DNA from 2 places in the Corynebacterium matruchotii genome. Region 1 is predicted to be linked to the other one. Evidence: riboswitches for the same ligand, from Rfam matches in the RefSeq annotation. Region 1 holds a riboswitch; the other holds the start of a gene.
The links. Region 1 has a riboswitch for thiamine pyrophosphate ahead of HBA49_RS07730 (ECF transporter S component). Riboswitches for the same ligand answer to the same signal wherever they lie in the genome.
Positions count from the first base shown of each region.

Region 2: another riboswitch for thiamine pyrophosphate. It lies ahead of thiM (hydroxyethylthiazole kinase); the one in region 1 lies ahead of HBA49_RS07730 (ECF transporter S component).

Region 1 is NZ_CP050134.2:1,731,090-1,745,667, forward strand. It holds gene HBA49_RS07705 (trypsin-like serine protease) at 1-203, shown strand, start outside; gene HBA49_RS07710 (peptide ABC transporter substrate-binding protein) at 200-1,804, opposite strand; gene HBA49_RS07715 (nucleoside/nucleotide kinase family protein) at 1,834-2,379, opposite strand; gene HBA49_RS07720 (energy-coupling factor transporter transmembrane component T family protein) at 2,386-3,138, opposite strand; gene HBA49_RS07725 (ABC transporter ATP-binding protein) at 3,119-4,561, opposite strand; gene HBA49_RS07730 (ECF transporter S component) at 4,592-5,215, opposite strand; TPP riboswitch at 5,215-5,336, opposite strand; gene HBA49_RS07735 (2-dehydropantoate 2-reductase) at 5,483-6,370, opposite strand; gene HBA49_RS07740 (DUF808 domain-containing protein) at 6,398-7,363, shown strand; gene HBA49_RS07745 (hypothetical protein) at 7,541-8,311, shown strand; gene HBA49_RS07750 (GNAT family N-acetyltransferase) at 8,330-8,833, opposite strand; gene HBA49_RS07755 (hypothetical protein) at 8,994-9,317, opposite strand; gene HBA49_RS07760 (hypothetical protein) at 9,507-10,667, shown strand; gene HBA49_RS07765 (carboxymuconolactone decarboxylase family protein) at 10,683-11,516, opposite strand; gene HBA49_RS07770 (NAD(P)H-dependent oxidoreductase) at 11,677-12,207, opposite strand; gene HBA49_RS07775 (DUF262 domain-containing protein) at 12,522-14,210, opposite strand; gene HBA49_RS07780 (ABC transporter ATP-binding protein) at 14,456-14,578, shown strand, end outside.
Region 2 is NZ_CP050134.2:2,224,539-2,239,116, reverse strand. It holds gene HBA49_RS09955 (hypothetical protein) at 1-667, shown strand, start outside; gene HBA49_RS09950 (hypothetical protein) at 1,103-1,816, shown strand; gene HBA49_RS09945 (glycoside hydrolase family 32 protein) at 1,913-3,310, shown strand; gene HBA49_RS09940 (sucrose-specific PTS transporter subunit IIBC) at 3,432-5,429, shown strand; gene HBA49_RS09935 (efflux RND transporter periplasmic adaptor subunit) at 5,736-7,532, shown strand; partial or broken gene HBA49_RS13025 (ABC transporter ATP-binding protein) at 7,617-8,267, shown strand; gene HBA49_RS09925 (ABC transporter permease) at 8,703-9,995, shown strand; gene HBA49_RS09920 (OsmC family protein) at 10,829-11,377, shown strand; gene HBA49_RS09915 (acyl-CoA dehydrogenase family protein) at 11,381-12,436, shown strand; gene HBA49_RS09910 (flavin reductase family protein) at 12,429-12,977, shown strand; TPP riboswitch at 13,069-13,165, shown strand; gene thiM (hydroxyethylthiazole kinase) at 13,169-14,005, shown strand; gene HBA49_RS09900 (bifunctional hydroxymethylpyrimidine kinase/phosphomethylpyrimidine kinase) at 14,009-14,578, shown strand, end outside.

The DNA.
Region 1 (14,578 bases):
CGGAAAATGTGGAGTGGATTTCCCGACATGCAGGCATCCCCCAGCCGCAGGTGACGGATCAGCCCAGTGATGATGTGGATGCTGCGAAGTATCCGACGGTAGTGCCACAACCGCGGATCCCGGTGACCGGCAGCTCAGTGTTGGAGTCGGTGCTGAATTATGGCCTGGATCTGCGGTCTATCCCCATCCCCATGTCCAGCTAGTTTTTGATGATTCGGTAATACAGTGGGGTGGAATCCCACCCGAATTTCACCTGTGACACCTGGGTGGAGTACCCACCCACGGCGTTATTATTCCACAATGGGATGGACGGTAAGTCCCGAAATAATACCTCCTCGGCCTGATGGTAGTAGCTGATCGCGGCCGCGGAGGTTTTTGCTTTGTCACCGGCGGCCACAAGGTTGTCAAACTCTTCCGAGGTGTAGTCGCCATTATTGGCGCTGCCACCAGTGGCGAATGAGGTGACCAGGAAGTTACTGATGAGGGGGTAGTCGGCCTGCCAGCCGGCGCGAAACGAGCAGCCAATGGTGTGGCGGGTGATGTCATTCCGTAGGGCCTTGTAGTTAGGATAGGGTTTCCCGACCGCATCGATGCCCAGGTTGTCTTTGAGTTGTTCAACCACGGCATCCACCCAGGCTCGGTGCCCACTGTCGGCGTTATAGGCGATGGCGAATTCGCCAATGTAGGGGGAAATAGCATTCGCCTGGTCCCAGAGTTCCTTGGCTTTGGTGGGATTGTAGCGCAGCACCTGGTGTCCGGGGATGCTAGCGGAATATCCCTTGACGATGGGGGCGGTGAAATCGACCGCCGGGGTGTACACGTTGTTGTAAATGGTGGTGGTGATTGCTTTCCGGTTGATGGCCATGGAGATTGCTTGGCGGCGCAGGTTTCCCTCTTCCCCGCTGAAATATTCCAGCTTTTGGGGGATGGTGATGAATTGGTTGACGGCGGTGGGTTGGTTAATCGCCCGATCCCCCAGGACGGCTTCGAACGTCGAAAAGGCGTTCGGCGGCATGGTTTCTAAAATATCTAATTTGTTGGTCAGAAGATCCTGGTATGCCTGCTCGGCTGTGGGGTAAATCATGAACCGCAGCCCATCATTTCGGCTTTTCCGGGGTCCATCGTAATGGTCGTTGGTCAACACCCGGATTTCTTTATCGTGTGTCCAATCCGCCAGCGTGTAGGGCCCATTGCCGACGGGGTGTTCGCCGAAGGCTGCCATGTTCTCGAACGCCACATCGGGCAGTGGGTAAAACGCAACATGTCCCAGCCGGTCGGGGAAATCTGCCAAGGGTTCGGCCAGTTCAATGGTGAAGGTGGTGTCGTTGACGATTTTTACTCCGGTGAGCGAGCCACTGCCGTCCGCGGTATACCCTTTGATCGGTTTGAAATAATTACTCAGGGACTGTTCATGGGTAACCGCATAATTCCAGGCTTTCACAAAATTATGGGCCTTCACCTCAGTACCGTCGGCGAATCTGGTTTTCCGCAGCGTCACCGTGTAGGTGCGGTCGCCGTCGAAGTCAATGGATTTGGCCACATCATTATGGGTTTTGCCGTCGGCGTCGTAATACACCAGGCCGGCGAACAAGGCGGTGATGACTTTCGTGCCGCCGGTTTCATTGGTGTCGGCTGGCAGGAGTGGGTTTTGTGGCTCAGCACCCCACACGGTGATGAGCTTGCGGGAAACCTCGTCTTCGCCGTTTCGGCGCACCGCCGTATTACAGCCCGTGAGCACTAGGGCGGCAATGGTAATGGTGGCAAGGATGGTCGCCACAGTGCGGATCTGATGATGTATCGGCATGACGCATTGACCTCCAGCAACGTAACGCGTTACTCCACATAGTATGTGATGAAGTCGTAGGCGCGGCGCACAACCTGCCCGGCATCCAACCCAGTGGTGTCAATCCATAGCGTGGGGACGAGGTCACCCAGACCCTGAGACTGCACAGCATAGTGGCGTTTTTCCTGCTCAGCCCACATTTCCCAGTAGGGTTCATAATAGGGGTCGCGCCGCATAGCCCGCCGGTAGCGGGTTGTGGCTTCGCCGGTGAGCATGATCGCCGCCACCTGGTGATCGCTTATCGACGCGGCCCGCAGCGTTTCAGCGGTGACCGCGCCCGCGCCCTCGATGATCTTCGCACCCGGCGGGACCGGCACCCACTCCCCTGCCCGATCATTCGCCCAATCCCACCGGTAGTAGCCGGGATCGGTGGTTTTGAGCACGCTGGCGGCAATGATGTCGGACCCCGCGGCAAGCCCAGACCAGCCGGGATAAAAATCATCCATATGAATCACGGGCAGCCACAGCAGGATCCCCAGGCGAGTGGCCAGGGTGGTTTTACCGGAGCCGGAGGGGCCATCGACCAGCACAATCATGGTGTTTCAGGCCCCCAGGAACCGGAACGAGCCGCACCACACCGCAATGATGATGGACATGGCCCCGGCGACAGCGCACGCCACCACCAGCAGGGTTTCCGCCCGCCCCCACCGGGATTCCCGCGCCCACGTGCGGGACACATCCTTCCCGAAACCCCGGGCCTCCATGGCGGTGGCCAGCTTCGTGCCCCGGCGCAGGGCCAAAACCAGCAGGCCAAACGTCATGGTCAAGGCCCGCCGAACCCGATTATGCCCGTCAAGCCCCCGCACCCGGCGGGCCCGCCGCATCGCCTCCCAGTCGCGCTGAAACAAGCTCACAAGCCGGGCGCCGGCCACCGTCCCAATGACAAACCTGGGTGGAAACTTGAGGATCTGGCTGAGCCCATCCCCCAGCTCGGTGGGGTCGATGGTGCCGAGCAGCACAATGACGGGCAGGCCCACGGCCAAAACCCGCACCATGATGGCAGCAGCCAACCCCAACGAATTATCGGTCACGTGTGCGAAGGCAACCGAGAAATATTCCCGGCCCTCGGGCCGGCCATACAACGCCATGGAAATACCCGACACCGGTGCTATCAGCACAATCGGCAGGCCACGGCGGAACAGCACCCGGTAGCTCACCCCCAGAATTGGGGCGCCGATGATCGTGCACGCGAGCGAAACCAGGGCGGACACCAGGTCGATACTCACCAACAGCGGGGTCGTAAACACCAAGAGCGCAATGACCCGGGCAACCGGGTTAACAGCCTGAAGATTCATGCTCACCCCCGGAAACAGTCCTGGTCATGGCTCGGGTGTGGTCGGCCATGGCATGGTAAAATAACTCATCGTGGGTGACCGACACCACGGTCACCCCGTCATCGGTGAGTCCCCGCAACAACTGCACCAATTCAATAAACGTGGTGCGATCCTGGCCGAAAGTGGGCTCGTCGAGAAACACCACCCGCGGCGTATTAATAAGCGTTGTGGCCACGCTCAGGCGACGTTTTTGGCCACCAGACAGGCTAAACGGATTCGCCTCCGCCAACTGTTCCAACCGCAATTGGGCCAGAATCTCCCCGGCCCGCTGTCGAACCGTGCCCTCCGGCAGCCCCAACACCTTGGTGGACACCAAAAGCTCCTCCAGCACCGTGCGGGCCACAAACTGATGTTCGGGATCCTGAAACACATACCCCATGCGCCGGGCCAGATCCCGGGACCTCCACTTATAGGGGTCCCCGCCCAACCCGGCGGCAATGTCGGGGTGCACCCCAACCGTGCCGGCGTGAGTGGGCAGCAACCCGCACATGCTGAGCAGCAGCGTCGACTTCCCCACCCCGTTCGGGCCGGTAATCACCGTCGACGCCCCCCGGGAAATCGACCAGGTAATCGGCACCATTCCCGGCAGCGGCTGCCGCCACCCGGTCACAACATCGTGCAGTTCAATGGCACTTTCCCCAGAGCCTGCCGCGTGCCCACCAGGCTCGAACACCGGATCGTGCCCGGGCATCCAGATGCCCGCGCGGGCGAGACTGTCACCGTAGTCGGCAATGATCCGGCCGATAGGGGCGTCGACAAGCAATTGGCGTTCCCCCAACACCATGCACCGATCAACCACCCCCTGCCAGGTAGCAACCCGGTGCTCAACAATGATCACGGTCGCACCGGTCTCCGCGGCCACCCGGGTGACGGCACGCACCACCTCCTGCACCCCGGCAGGATCCAGGTTCGCAGTCGGCTCATCCAGCACAATGATGTCCGCCCCCATCGCCAACACGCCGGCAAGCGCTAACCGCTGCTTCTGGCCCCCGGATAATTCCGCGGTCGGATGATCCAACGGCAGATCCAACCCCACCAGCTCCAGACCACGGCGCACCCGGCGCCATGTTTCTTCCCGGGAAACCCCCAGGTTTTCGCAGCCAAACGCCACGTCATCGCCGACCCGGGAAGCAATCACCTGCGAATCCGGGTCCTGCAACACCATGCCCACCACACCCGACACGGTGAGTTCCCCAGAGAAATCGCCGTCGTCACTGCCAAGCACCCCGGCGATGGCTGCCAAGAGCGTTGACTTGCCGGAACCCGACGCCCCTAAAAGCAGCAGTTTTTCGCCCCGGTCCACGGTAAAATCCAGGTCGGAAAAGGCGGGGTTCTTCCGACTGGCATGCCGGTACCCAAAGCCTCGCGCAGTAATGATTGCCATGGTGTTACCTCACACCCAACCCCACGCGGGTTAGGCGTCCACCACGGCGCGTCGTTCCCGGCCGACCGCAAACCGGTCCAGCGCCCCGGTGCGGGCCAGGGAAATCACTAGGAAATACCCCACCCCACCAGCTAAAACCGCGCCGGACACCAGTAGGGAACCCAGGTACATGGTGTTGTATGCCATGCCCTTCGCGGCGTTGCCGGAGATAAACAGTTCCAGCACGAACGCCCCCACGGCGGACCCCATGCCGGCCAGCACCGAGGTGACGAGCCCGAATTTCCGGTAGACGAAAACCGCGAAAATAAGCTCCGCGCCCAAGCCTTGGGCCAGGCCGGAGTACACGGTTTCAATGCCCCACTGGTTGCCGATGCCGGCGGAAACACAGGCGGCCACCACCTCGACGAAAATAGCGGCGCCGGGCTTGCGGATGACCAGGCCACCGACGACGCCCCCGAGGAGCCACATGCCGGTGGCGATGCCGCCCAGGCCGGGGGTGACGGCGTTGGCGGCGGTGTACCAGGCGTAGCCCACGCTGTTCCACACCCAGAAAATAAGGCCGATGGCGACCGCGAACACCGCGGCGATGATGATGTCGATGACTCGCCACGCCAGCAGTGGGCGGGCCGGATTGGAACTGATGGTATTGGCCATGTTCATGATCTCTTTCTTCCTAGCGCCGGTATGACCCGGATCAGGTTCAACGATTCGACGCACCATGTTTTGCGTCATCTCAGCCCACCTACATCAGGGGTGAACACTCGTGTATTTTTAAGCAGAATATAAAACGAATCTGCGTAATGCAAGCCTTATCGGGGGTGGATCGCCGGGTGGCTCGTTTTTCGGCATGCCCAGTTGACCACCGCCGGAGCCCTCGTGTCCGCCGCTACCCGAACCGCTATGCGAACGATACGTGACCGGTTAGTGAGCGACCGGATGGGCCTCGATGGCCTCCACCACCAGCCGATGGAGCGGTGCCACCACCCCGGCGCGGCCGGCCATGCGGCAGATGGCCCCCACCTGGGCGTCTAATTCGTTGGGATTGCCGGCCACAATGTCGCGTTGCATGGAGCTGGTGCTGGCGGGGTCCTGGATGTCGATGAACGCCATGGTGTCGGCCACAATGGTTGCGGGCAGTGCCACCTGGTTGGCCTGAGCCACGTGGGCGGCCTCGGTGATGAGTGCACGCAAGCTGTCCCGGTAGGTGGTGCGGAGCACGCCGATGGGTTGGTTCATGAGGGCCCCGAGGGCGCCGAAGGTGGTGACGAAGAGCGCCTTGGCCCACACGTCGGCGAGGATATCGTCCCGAATGGCCGGAGTGATAGGGGTTTTCGATAAGATTTCGGCGAGTTGGGCGGTAAGATCCCGGGTAGCTGGGTGGAGGCTGCCGAAGGTGAGGGTTTGAATATTACCGTCGTGGCAGGTAATTCCGGGGGCTAGTCTGGTGAGGAAGCTGCGTACGACACCCGGGATGACGTGTTCGGGCCCGTATTTTTCTACGGCCAGGTGTGGCATTTCCACGGAGTTTTGCGTGGTCAGGATGGTGGTTGTGGCGGGAAGTTCAGGCAGGTCTACGGGGCCTAGGGTTTTGGTGGCGAAAATGACGAGGTCGGCGTCGTCGGGGATGGTGTGGGCGACGTGGGCGTCGATGCGCAGGGTACCATCGGGGCCACGTAATTCCATGGGTGATTGGCTGAGCCAATCAAATGTGGCGCCTCGGGCGATAAAGGTGACATCGGTGCCGGCTCGGGACAGGTGCACACCAAGCCAGGTTCCGACGGCCCCGGCACCGTATACTACAATCTTCATAATTTCTACTGTAAGTGAGGTTTCATTATGCCCAGTGGTCTTGCCGCATTGCTTGACGACGTGGCCCTGATTGCCAAAGCCGCCTCTGCCAGTGTTGATGATGTGGCTGCTGCCGCGGCCCGCACGTCGGCCAAGGCCGCCGGTGTGGTGATCGACGATACGGCCGTCACCCCACGGTTTGTGGCGGGTGTGACGCCGGCGCGGGAGTTGCCGATTATTTTCCGCATCGCCAAGGGCTCGGTGGTGAATAAGATCGCCATTATTTTGCCCATCTGTTTGTTATTGAATGCCTTGGCGCCGTGGGCGCTCACACCGCTGTTGATGTTAGGCGGCCTGTACCTGTCGTTTGAGGGTGCGGAGAAGGTGTGGGAGTTTTTCTCTGGTCATAATGAGGATGCGGAGGAAAAGGCCGCGGCGAAGGATGAGAATACGTTGGTGCGGGGTGCGATCACCACGGATTTAATTTTGTCCGCAGAGATCATGGTGATTTCGCTGAATGAGGTGGCCACCAAGAGTTTTTGGATGCAGCTTGTGGTGCTGATCGTGGTGGCCTTTGTGGTGACTGCCATGGTGTATGGCGCGGTCGCGGTGTTGGTGAAGATGGATGATGTGGGGTTGAAGCTGTCCGCGGGGGAGAACGCGTTTCGAAAGAGGTTGGGCCATGGGTTGGTGACTGCCATGCCGAAGGTGCTGCACACGATTTCTATCATTGGCATGTTTGCCATGTTGTGGGTGGGGGGCCATATTCTGCTGGTGGGGGCTAATGAATTGGGGTGGTATGCCCCTTATGAGTTGGTGCACGGGTGGGCTCATCACGTGGCGCACCTGGGCGGGTTTGTGGAATGGCTGGTGGAAACGCTGTGTTCGCTGGTGATTGGCCTGGCCGTAGGGACGATCGTTGTGGTAGTGCTGCATTTCACGCCTCGCCGTAAGGCGAAAGCCCCCGAGGGTGCGCATGACGCCGAGGGGAAACCTGCGACCTCTGACGAATAGGCGGCAGGTATTTGTCAGGCGTCCACCCCCGCGGTGTTGTCGGGCAACATGGTCTGAGCTGCAAGGATCGCACGTCTGGGATTGGGGGGCGCAAGTTTTTAGCTACGGGAGTTTTACCGGACTTTCGCTGAATTAAGCTAAAAGGAGTAATGGCATAATCGGCGAAAGGGTAAGACTATGATGCGGCCGGCGCGGCGACGATTCGGGAAGATAGTGACAACGCTGCTGCTTCTCCCCTATTTGAGTGGTTGTGCCATTCCGTTTGCCCAGCAGTTCACCACCGGCGCTGGGGGTGTGTCTCCTTCGACCACGGTTGCTGCTCCCACCGCCACGACTTCGGCTGATGATGTGTCGGCCGGTGCGGCGGGGGGCTCGTCGAAAAGTTCGAAGAAGTCTAGTGCCGGCGGGGAGGAAGACGATGATCTTGTTGAGGATCCCAAATATTATTCTGCGTGCACGTTCCAGCACCGCAGCAAGGATGGGTTGCCGGAGGGGGAGAAAAAACCGGTTTCGGAGGCTGGTTCAGCCGATTATCCGGTGATGAAATTCCTGGGCTTGGCCCGCACAGTGCAGGGGGACACGTTTGTGTTCATCAAGTTCAAGCCGCCGATCACGAACTCCCGGGAGACAAGTTTTACTATTTATCCGAATCAGGAGCGTAAGGAGTTCATGCAGATTCGGGTGGCGCGGGATGCGGTTACGAGCACAACCTATGGGCGCGATAACCCGAACGACCTGTCCAATCGGGAGACCGGTAGCAAGGAAGCATATTTTGCTAGGGATCAGATTAACGATCCACGGTACAGCGGTAATGATGTGATTTTGGCGCGGATTGATAAGAAATATTCTCGCTCGTATCGGTTGGAGTCAGTGCTGACCATGGAGACCGATACGACGGTTTCGGAGTGTGCGTATAATCCCGACGATCCAAATAATAAGGCTTCGTAGGGGCGGTATCGTGCGTGGCTATTGCAGGTTTTTGAAATAGCGGGCGACTGGCCACCGCTGATAGCCTGCCGCTTCGTAGGTGTGTCGGGCGGGTGCGTGCCCCGGGTCGCCGCCGGTTTCGACCATCATCATGGTCATGCCGGCTGCCCGGGCCCGGTCGTGGCTGTGGTCCATGAGGGCGTGGCCGATGCCGCGGCGTTGAAATTGTGGGTCGACGGCCAGAATATACACCTCACCCATGGAGTCTTCTGGGTGGATTCGGGTGCAGACCCAGCCCGCTAGCTGCGGGGTTTCCGAACCGTTCTGACCTTGCAGCATTGCCACATCCACGGTGTGTGGTTCGTTGTCGAGGATCTTCCCCAGGTCGCTCAGCTGCCGTTTCTGCCATTCCTCCGGGTAGAACGCACCATAAACGAAACCGGGCACTGCGGCTTTGAGCTGCGGAAACACCGGCTCCCAGGCGCGTAGCGCTAGGTCGAGGGCGGCCTGACGCATTGGTGGTTCGTAGGGGATAATGTTCATGTTGGTTGTTTCCGTTCTGTTTTTGCTTGTCGACGCGCGACGCTAGCGATCATTGTCTAACGTATCGACTACCTTGTGCTTCTCGATCCGCAAAAGCGATCATGCGCCACAGTGATTCAATCCTATTTCCAGCAGCTGAATGAGCTTCCCTGTGAGTTCATCATCGTATATATGGTTCAATAACGTATACCTTCATTCCTCGTAGCGACTCTAAATCGACTACTGGGTCCATTGCTGCGAATTTCCGCACATTCTTCTGAGTAAGACCAATAATAGGGTCCTCCCAATCAGGATTATCAAAATCCCTATCATTAACCCACAAAGCCAAAAACGGTATCTTTAACTCCAGGTCAAGCCACGCACCAGACTCCACCAAATCATCCAAAAGTACCTCAGTAAAATAATCACGCATCCCTGGATACCGCCCCAACACTGCAGGTGGACGGGCTTCGTCAGCAACCCGCTGAAACAAACCTTTCGCCATGACCATCACCAACTGGATTCTCTGGAGGAAATTCTTTAGGTACCAGACTACCCATCTGGTAGCGCTTTCGAATGCCATTCCGGTTCACCTCTGGTCTCATGGCATATCCCATGGCCGTTCTCCCCCACCCGAACCTATAATAGGTACCACCTATCTTATGGCATTGACCCCGACGTTATTGGAGAACATATGGTTCCGGAATTAGTCCTTGCCGACCGCGTGCTTGCCCTGCATGACCAGTTGCTGACCGAGAAAGACATCCATGCGTTTCTTCTGGATACCGCCAAGTTTTTAGGGGGAAAACCGATAGAGATGTATGGTCCGGGGATCCGGTTTCGGTGGCTTATCGGCGACCGGATCATCGAAATGCGGGTGGGCATGCGAGGCGGCCAGCACTTGCTCACGGTACGGTCGTTTGACCGTAAACTCATCATGGATACCTATGAGTATTCGTCGTTAAATCAGTGGCTGCCGGACCTATGCCCGCCGCTTTACCTCTGGTCGGCATTGCTCGGCCCGGCACCAAAAAATGGTTGGTGGTGGCCGGGGTTTCCGGTGGTCACAACGTGGGATATTTTTGCGGTCACCATTGGCCGCATGCTGCAACACCTGCCGACCGATATTGCGCTAACCCCACCGAAATGGCGGGTTGGACTAGCCTACTTGTGGAATATTGGTGCGATCCCCTCCGGTTTTGGTGGAGTATGTGTGAGTGGTGAACGGGATGGTCTTGGTATTGATGCCGGTGCGGTCGGGATGAATCTGCTCATTCCCCGCACGCATTTGGATGCAGGGCTCGTGAACGTGACCGATGTGATCGCCGGCATGACACCCGGTCACTTGCTGTCGGGGGTGGAACATTTCGACGTTGAGGGGTTTGATTCGTGCCCCGTCACACCTGGCTATGACGGTCCTCAGGCGACCGGGGTGCCGCGACCTGGCATCACCCTCGACGAATTGCGGGCAATTATTATGACGGAGGTTCCGCCCGCCACGCCAGCACCATTGTCGCCCCTTGGCACTATGCCGCCCCAGATTGCGCTCACGATTCCGCAGGCCATCGACGCTATTGTCGACGCGGTCACTCACGAACGTTTCGAAACAATCCAGGTGTCAAAATCTCCCCAGGTAGGCGTCGACTCGCTCCAGGTCATCGACTACGCCCGGCAGCTTTGCGACGCCCTCACGGACCGATTCGGCTTCCCAATCGGTTTGGCGGCCAGTAGCGACCACCACTTCATGCGCATCTTTCAGATTGGTGGCGTTGGGGTGCAGGTGACCAATGCCCGTGATGAGGTAGCGGTCGTTATTAACCAGCTTGATACCATCTTGAGGGAAACGTATTGCTAGCAAGCATAGAGGTGATTAGCCATCCGATTCATCGAGTGCAAGATAGTCCGCATCGGATACGGGTTCGCACCATTCGGTTGAGGTGCCGGTGCCTGGGATTTCGAACGCAAGGTGACTAAACCACGAATCGCTAGCAGCCCCATGCCAATGCTTCACGTTGGCGGGAATCTCCACGATATCCCCTGGTTTCAGGGCGCGGGGCGCTTCGCCCCACGCCTGATACCAACCTTGCCCACCCATACAGATGAGAACCTGTCCACCACCGGATTCCGCATGGTGAATGTGCCAATTATTGCGGCATCCTGGTTCGAAAGTGACATTGAAAATAGTGATGGGATCCCCATCATGCGACAACTTGTTGAGGTAGGATTTCCCGGTGAAATACTCGGCGTAGGCTTCGTTAAGCTCGCCAAGGCCGAAGAGACCGCCATATGATCCGGGGCCTACTTGCTCATTGCCAATGGTCTCGCTTTCTACTATGCGATCTCCGACGACCATACCAGCATCGGCGTCGGCAGCAATCCTACTGTCGTCAAAATACACGTCCTTGGCCATACGGAAAGCAGCCCACGCATTGGGCCAACCGGCGTAAAACGCCAGTTGGGTGAGGATTTCCACCATTTCTTCCCGGGTAACGCCGTTTTCCCGGGCGGCAGCTAAATGGTGTTGTAGTGACGTGTCGACGATTCCCTTCCCGATGAGGGCGCTAATCGTCACGATCGACCGCATTTTCGCCGACAGCTCGGCCTCCCGAGACCACACTTCGCCAAAGAGGACGTCGTCGTTCAGCGCCGCGAATTGTGGGGCAAATTCGCCCAGGATATTACGACCAGCGGTTTGCTTTGCCATGATTGTTCTCCCATCATAAAAAGTCAGCTTCTACGTTACACTGCTTTATGATGTGGGCGTATATGGCATAGCCGTCACGATGAACAACATTGAGAGATACAAAACCGCCGATCGTCGTGGCGCGATCGGCGGCGTTGAGGCTGGTTGTTGGCCTGGGCTGTTATGCGCTGATTTCGACCAATCGGGCGATGAGCCGGTCGCTGTGCTTGGCTGCCAGGTCCGCGTCGGTGAGCGCACCGTAGGAGTACACGGGTTCCTGCCATTCCATACCGGTGAGAGCTGCGGTTTCCTGGAATGCCGGCATGAAGTCGGGCAAGTCGTGAGCCATCTTCTCGTGATAGACGTCCGCACCAGAACCTGCGGTGAAGGACAGCAGGAGTTTCTTACCGTGCAGGGCGGTACCACTGCTGCCATAGGCGAACCCGTATTCGAGGACGTCTTCGATCCACTTCTTCAACAGGGAGGGAACGTTATACCAGTAGATGGGGAATTGCAGAACAATGATATCGGCGTCGACCAGGGCTTCTTGTTCAGCCTTGGCATCGATGTTGAAGTCGGGGTACAGCTCGTCGAGACGGCGAACCTCAAGGATGTCACCATTGAACTTGTCTTCGAGACTCTCCAAAATGGCAGCATTCATGTTGGACCGATCGAGATGCGGGTGACCGGAAATAACGAGAATCTTACTCATGCATTTTTCCTTATATATCGATGTTTTCTGTAACCGGTAGTGCCAACGTGTCTGTCGTCGACACCACCATATGGTCAGGGCCACCCATGATAGCAATTTCTTCGGGTTGATGTGTGCACCATTCCGTAACCGGTTGGAGTCTTACACTTCCATGCCGGTGAACTAGACAACGCCTACGACCTACGTGTTTCATTCTCCGCTTGACGACACCCTGGGTTTGATACGGCAGCCGCCACCTTCGGGCGCCGCAAAGCATGGCGATAATTATTGCGCGCAACCTACTAGTAAGCGCTGCTCAAGGGCATTGTTTGCCGTCACCGAAGTTTCCACGTGTCTTCAAGGAGTCCGATTAACTCGATGTGACGTCGCATGACAACGTTCGGTGTCCACTTGGTTTCTTGCAGGACCCCGGTCGTGAGGGCGAAAACGGACACACCATTTTTCAGGAAATAACTCTTCTTCTTGTAATCAAAATCGTAGTTCCTGGCCCGACTGTTCTTGCTCTTATTGAGGAGCACCAAATTCCCCAGCCGATGGGTCCACCACGCCCGTTCGCCATCGCTAAACCACTCCAGCCACTGGCTACCTTCCTTGGGATTTTGCGGCAACACGTGCTCGATGCTGATGGTTTTGTGATCGTAGGAAACCCCGGGGTCGTCGGCCAGAATCGAATCGAGGCGTAGCAACACATACTTAGGCAACGCTGTCGATGAGGACGAATAGATTTCGCTATCCAACTGCTCCCGGGTGGCCTTCTTCTCATCCTCGCTAAGCTCAAACTCGGTGCTGCGCAGCCCATGCCCGGCAATGAGCTGCTTCAAAAGCGCCATATAGCGGGTCAGTCGCACATTCCGATACAACCGCCGCACCAGCATGCTTGCGGCCAGCCGCTCCAATTTTTCAAAAAACGCATTGAGGAACTTTGGGTCATCATCGTGTTCTTTCAACGCCCACAGGGCCACGGGACGCCAATCGTTATTATTCAACTGGCTGAGCCGCTTCAGCCAATTATTCACGCTCTCCCACAGGGGGCCGCCATGAAAATCCTGGGCGCGCAACCGCACATCGGCTTGAGCATACGGTTCCAGCACCTCATCAATAAAGGCCTCCCCCTGCCATTTACTAAGAATCTGCTCGGGGAATTCGGATAGCAGATTCCGGGTGGCATGAGCCTGGGTGAGAATCGCACGTATGTACACGAATAGCGTGCCAAACTCTTCCCGGCCAAGCTCCTGTTCCAGGTTCTCCCACCGATCCGCATATTCGCGGCGGGAGCTTTCCGAGATCTCGCCGATCACCTGCGACTTGAAAATATCCGAAGGTAGTAGCGGTAAACCACGCGCATTCATCACATTAAAAATCCGGTATGCACTATTAAGGTCGGGCGTACTCACCACAACCAGCATGGTTCTATCGCGCAACATTTTATACAGGTTCGCCAGATCATTGCGCGTCCAATCGAATAATTGTTCCCGTAGTGCTTTGACGTTATCGCGGATTGCCCGCTGCGATTCCGTCACCGCAAGGTTATTGCTCAACCGAACAACATCTTCCGTGGCATCGCTTTTTTGCACATATTGGTAGAAGAATTCGATGTCCCGCCGCCGCAGGGTGAGACGCGGCTTGGCTGGTTTCTCTTCCCACTCCACCGCGGGCTTTTCGACGCGCTCATGGATGTCCTTGCGCAGGCTGGGATCCTCCACAATGTCCCGTAATACCGCCAGCAACAGGGTCAGGGTCACGAGTCGTTGTTGCCCGTCAATCACCTCGGCGCGTGGCGATTGCGCATCCTTCACCAACACAATGGAGCCCAAAAAGTATGGTTCATCCAGGTCACGCTCCAAGGCTTCCTGCAAATCCACAAGCAGTTGCACCGCATGCTCCACACCCCAGGTGTAGGGCCGCTGGTACTCCGGAATGACGAATTCGTATTCATCGGTGAAGAGTTTGTCCAGGTTGATCTCAACTGCCGCAATTGGTTGCAATGGTACTGTCGTGCCCATTCTTCTCACTCACTGTTGCTACTAGTGGTTTCATAATCCCCCATATACTAGGCGATATTCAGACACCGGGAAAACTGCGGTTTCATCTCTTACGATCCGGTATTTTTGCGTCTAACTTGCCTATCATCACCGCATCCTCATGCACCCTCAATGCCCACAGGTTCCCTTCAATAACCTAAAAAGGCTGTTCAGACGTTATATATTAATGTTTGCAAGCAATATAGAACCTGCATACTATTAGGAATATGAACGCTTATCCGATTGAGATTTCGCAGCTCAGCAAGGATTTCGGGAAAACCCGGGTACTCAACAACGTCAACCTCACCGTCGCCCATGGCACAGTCCACGGATTCCTCGGACCCAACGGC
Region 2 (14,578 bases), 490 kb from region 1:
TAAACTCACTGACCCGGGATACCGCGTGAACTGGGATAAAGCCGTGGCCAAGCTCAAAGCCGCAGGTTATACGGATAACGACATCATGTGGATTGACCGGGTACTCCATAAGCGTGGCATGATAAGCCCATTGGCGGATGACACTGACCTCAGTAAGCCATTACCCCCGAAAGAGGCTAGGCGGCGAGCTGATATGGAACCTAAGGGCATTATGCAACACTATGCCTCCAAGATGTTGTATTACAACATTGATGAGAATGGCAAGATCGAGCTCTTCCAATATTGGTCACCGGCGGACAAACCATTGCCCGAGCTTTCCGAAAAAATCACCGACAAAGCCAGCGGTGAGGGGCACCTGCAATTAGTGAAACGCGCCAGGGATTTCGCCGGCTATCAACATGACATTCTAGAGGAGTGCGCGAAGCTCGGCGGGTTCGGTGCCGGCGCAGATACTTCATCACAATCAGCTGCCAAGTCGACTTCCGCATCTGGTCTGCCCACGGAACCCACCGTGACCAGCGGTTCCCGGGCAGCCAGCGACAGCATGTTTAGCAAACCTTCGCAGGATCGCAAGCCCGGTGGGGCGCTAGGCACGATTTACCGGATCATTAATTCGGTAATTGGGTTTTTCGTTCCGACATTATCCACCCCACTGCTGCCCGAATAGTCGGGTGCATCGGGTGCCAAGCTGGGGTTGTGGGGGAGGGGCGATTCGCGCAGTCGCCCAGAATACGGCGTGGCGGCCAACTCCAGCTCAGAAGATCTGAAGCCTCATTAGTTGCGGGCGTGACCCGCCCGCATGTTGGGCAAATCATGGGCATGATGGTCGGCGTGGGACGGTGCCCTGGTTTGCCAAGCTGTACTTTCTCGATTCAGGGCGTGTTGGCAGGGTGGCCTCAAGTCAGAACTCCAGCTCAGAACTTGTGATACCGGTAGATGACGGGGTAAAAATCTGGTGCGGGGGCGGCTAGGAGGACGCCACCTAAGGGTATCGGGTGTTCTAAGCTGGAGTTCCGCGGCACGGGGGTAATGGTGGTAGCACCAGTAATGCGTTTATGATTCGATATTTAGTAAAGTCCAATAACTTTGCCAAAGGATAATCATGAAAAATCGACTGGTGGCACTCATCGCCGCCGTGGTTGTCGGAATGTCACTGGTGCCACCGGTCGCCAGTGCCGAGGACGCCGAGGGCCCCAATCCGTTCACATTCACGTTCGCCAATGGGATGTGCAGCTTCGGCGTCGATGATCAGAACCCCGAAATGAAACTTTTCCGCCAAGACAGTTCCATCAACCGAAGCTATGTGTTTGACGAGGTCACCAAGGAGGTACCGGAATTTGCCGAGCTTCGGGCGATGAATCCCAAGCTGGAGGACAAAACCGATCCGGCCTACCAGGCGAAATGGAAGTTGGTAGCCGGCAAGCTGAAAACCGCCGGCTACACGGATGGGGACATTACCTGGCTGGACCGACAATTACGCAAAGGTCTGTTGCCCTATCCCTTGTCCGCCGCATACAAGCCCGGCAACAATCCCATCTCGCCCCAAAAAGCCAAGAAGTGGATCGACAGCGAAGACAAAGGGCGAACCCAGTTTTTCGTGTTTAAAAACTTCCGCTATCTGCTTGGTGACGGGCCACAGCTGCACGAGTATGTCTATTGGCTAGATGACGATCATGCGCCGCAGCCGGCCTCGAAGCTCTCGGCGAAAATCATGGATAAAGGCAATGCTGGGTTTGAATTGCAGCTGCATCGGTCAATACGTATGGCGGGCTATGGCCACGACAAGTTGGAAGAATGCGCCCACCTGGGCCAGTAGCGTTGGATTCTCCGAGCTCGTCGACGCTCAACCAGGGGAAACGTCGACAAGCATGAACCTATGACCTGTGATATGGGATGCATCTATCATGGCTGTATGAGTTCTGAAACATTTTTCCGCCCGCGGTATCACATCACACCGCCTCAGGGGCGCCTTAATGACCCGAATGGTGTGTTCGTCTCTCCACGCACCGGCCGGCTTCATGTTTTCTACCAACATGATCCGGCGTTTCCTTTTGGCAAGAAACACACCGGCTGGGGGCATGTCTCCGCCGAGCTTGACACTCTTCGGTGGTTGCATCATCCCGATGCGCTCTACCCCGATGTCGCCTACGACCTCGATGGCTGCTACTCCGGTGGCGCAGTCGTTGATGGCGAGCAGGTCTACCTGTTCTATACCGGTAATCTGAAAGAACCCACTGCGGATGGTGGTTTTGCGCGTCGGGCCACTCAAAACCGGGTGAATGCGGTCGACCCTGATGACCTGATGGGCGGCGTGTATCGGCGGGATGCGGCGAACCCGCTTATCGACGGTCCCGCTGCTGGATACACCGCCCACTATCGGGACCCCATGATTACCCGTGACCCCCACGATTCCCACGATGGGTGGCGCATGGTCATTGGTGCCCAGCGGGAAGACGAAACCGGGACGGTGGTGCTCTATCACAGCGATGATCTGCACAACTGGAATTTCGTGGGGGAACTGGAGTTCGATACCACTAATGCGGCTCCGGGTACGGCTCCGGACCTAGTGCCGGGCGGCTACATGTGGGAATGTCCAAACCTGATTACTCTGCGCGATGCGGTGACCGGAGAAGACCTGGACATTCTGATTATCTGTCCGCAGGGCCTGGAACCTGTGACTACCGATACCGCTACTCACTATGCCAGCAGCGATCAATGTGGCTATATCGTTGGCAAGTTGGACGGCACCCGGTTCACAGTACTTCGAGGATTTAGTGAATTAGATCACGGGCAACAGTTCTATGCGCCACAGATCACCGGATTCAGCGAAACCTCAGGTTTATTACTTGGCTGGATGGGATTGCCGGGACAGGATGATACTCCGTCGGTAGCAGCGGAAGGATGGGTGCACTCGCTCACCGTGCCACGGCGGGTGGAAGTACATAATCATGTGCTGCGGCAAACCCTGATTGTACCCGAATCTGTCCGGAATGGTGAGATTAATCACATGGATTCGGGAATTTTGTGGCATTCGGAACGTCTGGACGGACACGAAACCACATTAGTGATTACTGGGTCACAGGGGACAATAGGGGCAACTATTCACTATCTTTCGGGGGCGGATCCGGTGCTAGAGATTGATGTAGCAGGTGACGTACGCCGAGTTCCGTGCCCGCCTGGTGAGTTGACTGTTTTTGTGGATCGTAGTGCGGTTGAGGTTACAGCTGCTGATGGAGCCATTGCTGCTAGTTTTGTTACCTTCCCAAATGTCAATGAGATTTGGAGCACAATCGCAAGAAACTGTGATTAGCTATTGTCTTTATGTTGCAATGATTGTTTAATAGAGGGGGTAGATAATCGGGCTTCGCAAAAATGTGAGTTTGTGTGGTTTTTGGGGAGTTTCGATCAACTAAACATAGGGAGAAGTTCTTATGCAACATAAAGAGGTTGCTGACCGCGTCCTTAAAGCGGTCGGCGGCGAAGACAATATCGTCGCCGCAGCCCACTGCGCAACCCGCCTGCGTATGGTGCTCAAAGATTCAAAAAAGGTTGACCAAAAGGCTTTGGACAACGACCCGGATCTGAAAGGCACCTTTGAAACTGGTGGGATGTTCCAAATTATCGTTGGTCCGGGTGACGTCAACACGGTGTTTAAGGAACTCGACAACGCTACCAGCAAGAGTATCGCCGTCAGTACCGAGGAGCTCAAGGAAGTGGTTGCCAATAGTGGCAACGTCTTTACCCGCTCGATCAAGGTGCTGGCGGATATTTTTGTGCCACTGATCCCCATCCTGGTCGGTGGCGGTTTGCTCATGGCCCTGAATAATGTGCTCACCGCTAAAAACCTGTTTGGCGAATTATCCCTGGTGGAACAATATCCGCAGATGGAGGGCCTAGCCGGTCTGATTAACCTGCTGGCCTCAGCACCATTCGCCTTCCTGCCGATCCTCGTGGGCTTCACCGCAACCAAACGATTCGGGGGTAACGAGTTCCTGGGTGCCGGTATCGCCATGGCCATGTTGAGCCCGGACCTGGTGAACTTCTACAAAATGGCCGAGGCCGAGGCTCAAGGAACCATCGAGCAGTGGAACCTGTTTGGCCTGTTTGTGGATAAGATCGGCTACCAGGGCACCGTGCTGCCGATCCTTGTGATCTCCTGGGTGTTGGCTACCATTGAGAAGTTCTTCCACAAGAAGCTCAAGGGTACCGCGGACTTCCTTATTACCCCGATGCTCACGCTGCTCATCACGGGCTTCCTCACCTTCATCGTTATTGGCCCGATCATGCGTAGCCTCGGTACCGCCCTGGGCCATGGGCTGCAAACTGTGTACGAGGCGGGCGGTCCCATTGGTGGTTTCCTGTTTGGTTTGGTCTACTCGCCCATCGTTATTACTGGTCTGCACCAGTCGTTCCCGCCGATCGAATTGCAGCTGCAACAACAGGGTGGTTCGTTCATCTTCGCTACCGCATCCATGGCCAATATCGCCCAGGGTGCCGCAACATTGGCTGTGTTCTTCCTGGCCAAGGGCGAGAAGCTCAAGGGCCTGGCTGGTGCCTCCGGTGTGTCCGCTGTACTGGGCATTACCGAGCCCGCTATCTTCGGTGTGAACCTGCGGTTGCGCTGGCCTTTCTTCATTGGTATCGGTTCCGCCGCTGTTGGTGGCGCCCTGATTGCCCTGTTGAACGTGAAGGCCGTTGCTCTGGGTGCCGCTGGCTTCCTGGGCGTTGTGTCCATCAAGGCTGAAGACATGGGCCCCTTCATGATCTGCGCCGTGATTACCTTCATCGTTTCTTTCGCCGCAGCCTTCGCCTATGGTCGCTACCTGGCACAACGTAACGGCAGCATCGACCCCGATGATGTGGGTGCCGCCGTCGATACCAGCACTGACGCCGCACCCGTTGTGACCACCGAGGTTGCTGCGGAGAACGCCCTCCCGGTTATTGCCCCGTTGACTGGTGAAGTCAAGCAACTGTCAGCCGTGTCCGACCCGATGTTCGCCCAAGGCAAGTTGGGTGCCGGCCTGGCGATTGTCCCAACCGTGGGTAAACTGACCGCGCCGATCAGTGGCAAAGTTGTGGTGGCATTCCCATCCGGGCACGCGTTCGCCATCCGTGGCAAAGGCGCCGACGGCAAGAACGTCGATGTCCTCATGCACATCGGATTTGATACCGTGAATCTCAAGGGTGAGCACTTCAAACCTGCTGCACAACAGGATGATGAGGTGCAGGCCGGCGACCTGTTGGGCGAATTTGACATCGATGCCATTAAGGCCGCAGGATATGAGGTAACCACCCCGATTGTGGTGTCGAACTCGAAACGCACCGGCCCGGTGATTCCTGCCGCAGGTTTGCCATTGCCGAGTAATATTACTGCTGGTGATGCACTCATGACGGTTGATCCGAAACCGGTCCCAGCCGAGGCTCAGTAATTCAATTGCTTTTCGACGCCCCTAGGGGTTTGCCCTGAGCGTCGAAAAGCATTATTTTTTATATCGTAACCTCAGGAAAAACTCAGACTCATACCACAGTATGAGTCCGACATCAGGGTTTCCCCCCACCCCAAAAGCGTGCTAGGCCGTGCTGCACAATTGTTACTATGCTAATTTTACTTTCGATACCGTTAATTCAGGAAGCAGAAAGGCATAGCAGCAGTGAGAATAAAAAACCTTAGTAAGCGTAAGGTGTTTTTCATTATCGCCGCAGCGGTTGTGATAATCACATTGATAGGCGTAGCCATGTATTCGTTCTTTGCGAATTCATCCGCCATCACATTAGCTTCCTCTGATGTTCAGGTTCTTGATAAGCGTGATAATTCGCAGCGCGTCGCCGTGTCCGGCAACGTAGAACCCCAAAAATCCATGGTGCTCTCCACCCGACTCACCGGCCCGGTCAACCAACTCAATGTCAAAGTGGGAGACCGGGTACAGGCGGACCAATTGGTCGCCAACCTTGATGTCACCGATAAAGAAACCGAATTAGCGAAAAGCAAGGCACAAGCAGCCACCAACGAAGCCAATTCCATTGCCGAAATCAAGGGCGCTGAATCCCGCTACAACCGGTATAAGGAACTGCTGGATAACGGTATGAACCAGGACATTAATAACGCCAAGGCCGCATTGCGCACAGCCGAATCCGCTTACGATGAGGCAAACCGCAACTTCCAGCTGGAAAGTGCCCTGCGTGGCAATGGGAAGCAGCAAGACATCGCCGCCCAACAGTCCAAGATCGAAAATGCCCGCCAGGACAGCATGAACACTAACGTTGAGGCTGCTCGCATGGGTCTCAAGGCGGTAGGAACCCTCCAAGACCAGGACACGGAACGCCGATCACTGGCCACCGAGCAGAGCAATCTTGCGGAGCTCAAGGCCCAACTCGATGGGGCTAGCCCGGAGCAGCAGGTCCAGATCCAGGCGCAAATCAAGGCATCCGAAGAGCGGGTGGAAACCCTGCAAAACTCCGTAAACAAACAATACCGTAATACTATTGACTCCGGGCTGGATGCCGCCGACGTGACCAATAAGCTACAGGCCGCCGACCGGAACCTGCGGGAATCCCAGGACAGCTACGAGGCCACCTTGGCTCAGGCCGACAATAAGCTCGTCACTGATCAACGTAATGTCGCTAAGACGTTCGAAGAAAAAAAGGATGCTGCTACCGCGCTTGCCGTGGCGGAACGCAATGCCCAATTCCAAATGGAAGACAATCAGGCCGCCATTGATAATGCGGTGCGGAATGCTCGGGCTGCCCAGGCCTCCAATAATGCCGGCGATAACCAACTCAAACTCGATATCGCCTCCGCACAGATTCGCGCTCCCTTCGACGGGGTGGTCACCAATGTTGCCGCCAAGCAGGGGTCGGCCGCGAATGGCGCCCTCATGACCATTGCCGATGATGCCCGCATGATTGTTCACGCCAATGTGAAAGAAATCGACGTCGCCAAGATTGCCGTTGGTCAGCGGGTGGAATTCACCACCCCCGGTACTGGTGACAAGAAATTCCAAGGTAAAGTCTCCTTCGTCTCCACGGTTGCGGCACCACAGGAAACCCCAGCGACTCCCGCCAGTGGTGGCTCGGCCGGTGGTTCCGCTTCCGGTGGATCGTCTGGTGCCAGTGGCAGTAATAATAAGGTGAACTTCCCCGTTGAGATCGAGGTGCTAGGCAATAAGGGAACCCTGCGGTTGGGCTCCACCGCCAAGGCCCGGATTATTACCCGGGAGGCCTCTGATAAGATGGTCATCCCCCAATCTGCCGTGTACGAAGACCAAGGCAAGAAAAAAGTCCTGGCCATCGCCGCCGACGACACCATCGTGGAACGCACCGTGAAACTGGGCAGCAAGACCGATTTCGATGTGGAGGTTCTTTCCGGCGAGGCAAAGAAGGGTGACAAGATCCTGGTGGATGCCGCGAAATACCGCCAATCCGTGGGGCAGAAAGCCACAGTCGACACCGCAGCCCCCGGGGGCGCGGATGGTGCCGGCGCTAGCGGTGCCAGTGGGACTGCAACAAGCACCGCCGCGGCAGAAGTACGATAGCCCCCGAGTCAGGGCAGTGAAAGGCAGAAAATGGCGAAGAAACGCAACCCCGCGGAGGAAACCGACTCCGACCTGCTCATCGACATGCAGGACATTGTCAAAACCTTCAATATCGGCACCCCCAACGAACTCACAATCCTCCACGGTGTGAACTTTAACCTGGCGCGCGGCGAATTTCTTTCCGTGGTCGGTACCTCGGGCTCCGGCAAATCAACCCTCATGAATATTATTGGATTATTGGATAAGCCCACGTCCGGAACCTATAATCTCGATGGCGTCGACGTCCTGGAGCTTTCCGACGACAAGGCCGCCCTCTACCGTTCCAAACACATTGGTTTCGTGTTCCAGAACTTCAACCTGATTGGGCGCATCTCCGCGCGTCGCAATGTGGAACTCCCTATGATGTACGCCGGCGTAGACCGCAAGGACCGCACAGAACGCGCCAACCATCTACTAGAAATGGTGGGCATGCAGGAGCGCGCCGATCATTTGCCCGCCGAACTGTCCGGCGGCCAAAAACAGCGGGTAGCCATTGCCCGGGCGCTCAGTAACTCGCCCGATCTCATGCTTGCCGACGAGCCCACCGGTGCGCTCGACACCGCCACCGGTCGCATGGTCATGGACCTCTTTCACGACCTGAATCAAAACCATGGCGTGACCATTGCACTCATCACCCACAACCCGGAGTTGGCGGAGGAAACCACCCGCATTGTCACCATGAACGACGGCATACTGACCGGCCCGCCGGCCCCCCAGAACGGGATTGTGCCGGCGGTCATGCTTGCCCCTGCAACCGGCCCGTTTACTGCAATCACGCCTGACGATATTGCGGCCGCCGAGGCCAAGGCTGCGGCGGCTTCGCAATCACCGACAAATGCAACGCCAGCAGCTTCGACGCCGGCTGCCGGGGCATCATCGCCAACGCCGGCCCCCAAGCCAGCAGCATCAGGCAAACCAACGGTGTCGACCAAGCCGAAGGTGCCGGCAAAACCAAAGGTGAAGAAGGCGAAATCGAAGTCGCAGCGGCATTCTACCACCGCCCAGGGGCAGAGTGGGGAAGCCTGGCGCGGCGTTACCACCGGCACTGGTACGGGTGCTACCTGGCCTAGGTTTGGTCAGTCGGGTGGGTCCGCTTCCGATTCCAAGGCCACCCCGGGAGGTGACGACTAAGTGAGTATTTTTGAATCCCTCACCCTGGCGCTGTCGAACCTTCGCACCAATAAGATGCGGTCCGCCCTTACTCTCCTGGGTGTGATTATCGGTATCGCCTCCGTCATCACCATCCTTACCATTGGTGATGGTTTGCGTGAAGACACCCTATCCAGCCTCAACAACGATGGTGGTGTCGAAATAGTCGCCGAAGCCCGGCCCATCCCTACGGAGGAAGAATTACAGCAGGCCGGTGGCGAAGAATATTACTACTATTCCGGCCGTCTCGACGACCCCTCCTACGAAATCACCAGCGATGACATTGATCGGATCAAAGACCTCCTGGGCGACAAACTAGCCGGGGTGTCCATTGGTGGAAATTCCTCCTACAGTGGTGACCTCATTTATGATAGTAAAACCATCAACGGCTCCACCTTCTTCGTCAACCCCTACTACTTCGTCCAAAATAACTCCCAAATCGAAGTGGGGCATGGCCTCACCCAAGACGACATCGACAATAACAAACCTGTCGCGGTGCTCAACAATAAACTTGCCAAACAAATATTCGGTGACAATATCCAAGCCGCCCTCGGCAAAGAAATAACCTTCGAATCTGACGACGGCCTCAGCGACTTCACTGTTGTGGGCGTGCTCAAAGAACCCAAGAAAGGCTTATTGAATGGGCGTGGGCCGGAATCCAGTAGCATGTACGTGCCCTACACCCTGGAATCCCGGCTCAGCGACCGGGCAGGTACCTGGCAGTCAGTCACATTCCGTACCACCCCGGCGGCCGCAGGAGATTTGCAACAAATCAAGACAACCATTGCAGACTATTTCAAACCACGGTTTGAGGGGAACCCCGAATACGAAATGAAGGTTCGGGATTACACCAAAGAATTAGAAAATGTCAACAATGTCCTTGGTGGCATCAGCGCCGCTATTGCTGGCATTGGTGCTATCTCCCTCATGGTTGGCGGCATTGGTGTCATGAACATTATGCTCATCACCGTGACCGAACGCACCCGCGAAATTGGCATTCGTAAAGCCCTCGGCGCCACCCGCAAAGACATTCGCAGACAATTCGTCATTGAAGCAATGGTGGTGTGCCTCATCGGTGGCTTTATCGGCATGGCCATCGGTGCCGTCCTCGGGCCACTGGTATGCCAACTCATGTTCCAAACCATGACCATGCCGCCCATCATGGGTATGATCGGATCCCTTATGTTCTGCCTCGTCATCGGCTTGTTCTTCGGCTGGTACCCCGCCGGCCGTGCCGGCAAACTCGACCCTATCGAGGCACTACGATACGAATAATCTCCGAGCTTTTCGACGACCGGCTCCGTGTGGTTGTCGAAAAGCCTTCAGATATTTCCCAGCAGTGCGACATCTGTAATCATCGTGTGCGAACCATACAACTTGGTGATATCGGACAGCGCAACATGCGCAGTAACACTGGTGATGGTGCGCACTGGGGTAGGGGCTAACTCTGTGAGCCAGCCGGCGGTGATAGCCAACTGCCAAAGCGATAGGAAGATTGCTAATAGCAAGGCTTAGATAATTATGGACCGAATGTGTGTTTGCTTCCCTGGGGTCGAGGCGGTCGTGGTTGCTGCGGTTGCGGTGCATGTTAGCGAGAATAACGGCCTGTCCACCCGGCATATTTGCGCAGCGATACGGTGATGTTTTGGTCGGCGAAATAACCCTGGGCGTCGGCAAGTATCAACGGCGCCGCGCGGGCGATGGCGGCCGCTGGTTCGCGGGGTTGTGACGCTGAGCGTGCAGGAAGCGAGGGGTGGCGCGGTAGCCAACGCTAACACTTGTTGATGGTTCACGTGGTGAGAGCATAATAGGTTTCCTGCGGCACCTCTCTTAGTCTTCATTGGTAGACTGATCGGTCTTAAAACTGGTATTTAACTCTAATTCATAGTGATCTATCCTGTCTACTTTTCATGATCTCTGAGGGCGAATGGAAAAGTCTAAAAATTAATATCGCAGGTGGTAGGGACCGATTTATTTACGGTTATCTGATTGTAAAAACCCATGAACCTATCGAATAAGGGCGCACTAAGTAGTATGCAAACCTGGAAATTATGTGTTAGTGTCGGTTCCTAATTCGATCAACGATGACACATTGAAGGAGTCTTACCATGAGTGACCTCACCCCCAACCACAACCCAGGCGAACCCCTCCAGCCCATCGACAAGGAGGGGCTTGCCAAGCTTGCGCAGAAGAACATCGACAACCCCGAGGGGGGCCGGAAGACCGTGCGCACCCACACCGAGGCCGACGGGCAATTCCGTAATTACACCAAGGTGCGTGGGTTGGATCCAGTGCTTGTGTCTGAGCCCCCGGCGCTGCTAGGTGACGACTCCGCACCCAACCCCACCGAGGTTGCTCAAGCCGCACTCGCAGCCTGCATCTCCGTAGGCATTCAGGCCATTGCCACCCACCGTGGCGTTACCCTTACCGCAATCGAAATTGATATCGAAGGTGACATTGATATTTCTCCCACCTGGGGTGTTGGCGACCTTTCCGACGACAAGCGTCCCGGAGTTTCCGACGTTCGCGTCAAGGTGAAGCTTGAAGGCGACGCCGACCGTGACACCCTCGACCAAATTCACCGCGATGCCATCAAGTGGTCACCCGTGGTTAATACCTACACTCGTCCCGCTCGCCTCACCTCCGAATTGGTATAACCTATGACCGCTATCATCGAACAAGCTACCGCACCCCTCGTCGTTGACCCCAGCATTCTCGAAACTGTGAGTGAGAAAGCGAAGGTAGTTGACGCAGGGACCGAAGACGCACGTTACATTCTGCCGGTCCTCGCCGAAGTCGGCCTGCTCGATACGGATCTGCTCACCGCGGCTCGAACTGTTCGGGAAATCTCCCGCCGCGACCTGTCGGTTGGGTTCACTATTTGGGCCCACCTCATGACCCAAACCTATCTGGCCAATGCCAACAAGCCGGCGGCGTCGGCAGTGGAACAGTCGCTGCGTTCCGGTGCCCGCCCCGGCATCACCGGCATGGCTGCCGCGTTCAAGGAATTCGCCGGTTGCGGTGAGATCGAACTGGCCGCTACTCCGGTTGAAGGCGGATACCGGGTGACCGGCAAATTGAACTGGGCATCAAACCTGTATGATGATGCCGTGCTGGTGACCGCGGTACGCACTGATGATGGTGAACGACTGCTCATCTTTGTAGAGAGCGGCGTTGAGGGGCTTACGTTTGGGAAACCGTTTGGTCTATTGGGTTTGAACGCCACCGCCTCCGCCTGGGTTTCATTAGAAAATGTGTTCGTGTCAGAGTCGCAGGTTCTCACCCACGATTTTGATGCGTTCATCCTCCAGGTGCGGCCCACGTTTGTGGTCCTACAAATCGCGGAATGCATTGGGGTTGCCGAGGCTTCGATCGTTGCTGCTAGTGAACGATTGTTTGGGGTGAATGCGACCTTCGCCGATGAGGTTCAGGATATTGCTGCGAAAGTTTCTGACATTATTGCGCGGCAGGAAAACATTATTACCCGTGTTGGTAATTCGGATATTAGCCCCGTGGAGTTATTGGAATTACGGTTAGAGGCCGCCGAGGTTGCGGTTGCCGCCGCTAATGTGGAGGTGCGGGTCGCGGGCGGGGCTGGCTATGCCAAGAGCTCGCCGGCGTCACGTCGATTCCGGGAGGCAGCGTTTATCCCGGTGCAATCACCTTCGGAAGCACAGCTGCGGTGGGAGCTGGAGCGAGCGAGGGCCCATGCTTAGCACTATGAAAATGGTGGATAGTACATACTATCGACAAACCGTGGGAAATTATCCCTCAGGCGTGACCGTAGTGACCGCCCGTGACACCGAAACTGGGGCGGATCTTGGGCTCACCGTGAGTGCTTTCACCTCACTGTCGCTGGAACCACCAATGGTGCTGCTCAGCATCGACGCTAGGTCCAAATCCCACCCCCACCTCATGGTGGGCGCACCCATCGGGGTGTCTGTGTTGGCCGAGGACCAGTTGCACCTGGCGGTACAGTTCGCCCGCCACGGTCTGGACCGGTTTGCCGGCGTGAACATTGTGCGACGTAGCTCCCATCGTGACAATTCCACAAGCATTGATAGCCGGGATGATGTGGGGGTGCCACTGATCGGCGGCGCGGCAGCCTGGTTCCTCGGTACTGTCACCGACCGCTATGTTGGTGGCGACCATGTTATCCTCACTGTCACCGTGGATGATTGTGGTTGGGAGGAAGAAACCCGGCCGTTGATCTACCAGCGTGGCAAGCTCCACCACTGGCCTGACGAACTCGGCTGAAACCAGTCGGGCCGGGGCGCCAACACTGCACACGGGGCTAGCTGGGTCAGCCCAAACTGACAGGTGGTGGCGTCGAATTATGCTACATTGGGAAATCGACATGGGGTGCGCTCCTTGGAGCGCTGAGAACACACCCATTGAACCTGCTCTAGCTCATACTAGCGAAGGAATTGTCGAGGTCTTTCACATTCATGCCGAATCACGCCACTAAAACTGCGCTTATCGCCGCCATTGACACCATGCGGAACACTCGTCCGCTCGTGCAATGCCTCACCAATAATGTGGTTACCCAAGTCACCGCAAACGTGTTACTCGCGGCCGGTGCCACCCCCGCAATGTGCGACACCCCGGAAGAATCCGCAGCCTTTGCCAGTGTCGCATCCGGGGTGCTCATCAACCCGGGAACCCCCTCCGCGGAACAATACGCCGGCATGCGGCAGGCCATCCTCGGCGCCAACAGCGTTGGCACCCCTTGGGTGCTCGACCCGGTTGCCGCAGGAGCCTTGCCGCATCGCACCGCTTTCTCCCGGGAAATCTTGGCGTACCGGCCCGCCGCAATCCGTGGTAATGCCTCGGAAATCGCCGCCTTGGCCGGGGTCGGGGCCGGTGGCCGTGGTGTAGATGCCACCGATGAAGTAGAAGCGACCATCCCCGCCGCCCGTGATCTAGCGGCGCAAACCGGGGGAGTGGTGGCCATTTCCGGGGCCCAGGACGTTATTGTCAGCACTCGCCGGGTGACCCGATTGGTTTCTGGACACCCCATGATGCAACTAGTCATTGGCACCGGTTGTTCCCTGGGTGCCCTGGTCGCAGCTTACCTTGGCGCCCACCGCACTGCAGTGGCCAGCCGGGACGCATTCGACCTGCATGATGCGGTAGTGGCGGCCCACGCCCATAGTGGTGCCGCTGGTATGGTTGCCGCTCAACGGGCATCCGCCCCCGGATCTTTCGCTGTCGCCTGGATTGATGCGCTCTACCAGCTTACCTCTGAACGCATCGCTGAGCTTGTCACAATCGAGGAGGAGTAAGACATGCGCGAACCAATTTGGGACCTTTACCTCGTCACCGATCCCGGATCCGACCCGGACGCTGTGCCCGCCATCGTCACCCAGGCTATTACCGGTGGCGTGACTGTGGTGCAGCTGCGAGACAAACACGCCACCAAGCCTCAGATCCGCCAGCGGGCCCAAGCGCTCAAAGACGCAATACAGGCGGTGACGGCTGTTTCGAATGCTGACCCGAGCACGATCCCGCTTTTCATTAACGATCATGTGGATATCGCCGCCGAACTGGGCCTCCACGCCCACATTGGTCAGGGAGACCTGTCCTATGTTGCGGCTCGACGGCAGCTACCGGCGGAATTGATGTTGGGGCTCAGCATCGAAACCGCCGACCAGCTGGAACACGTGGTAGAAACCTGTCGCGCATCCGGGGTGCGGCTTCCCGACGTGGTCGGTATTGGGCCGGTGCGTGCCACCGAGACAAAACCCGACCATGCGACGCCCCTGGGGGTGGCTGGGGTGCAACGGATCGCCCGAATGGCGGCAGCCCATGGGATGAAGAGCGTGGCCATTGGTGGCGTCGACAAGCATATTGCGGCC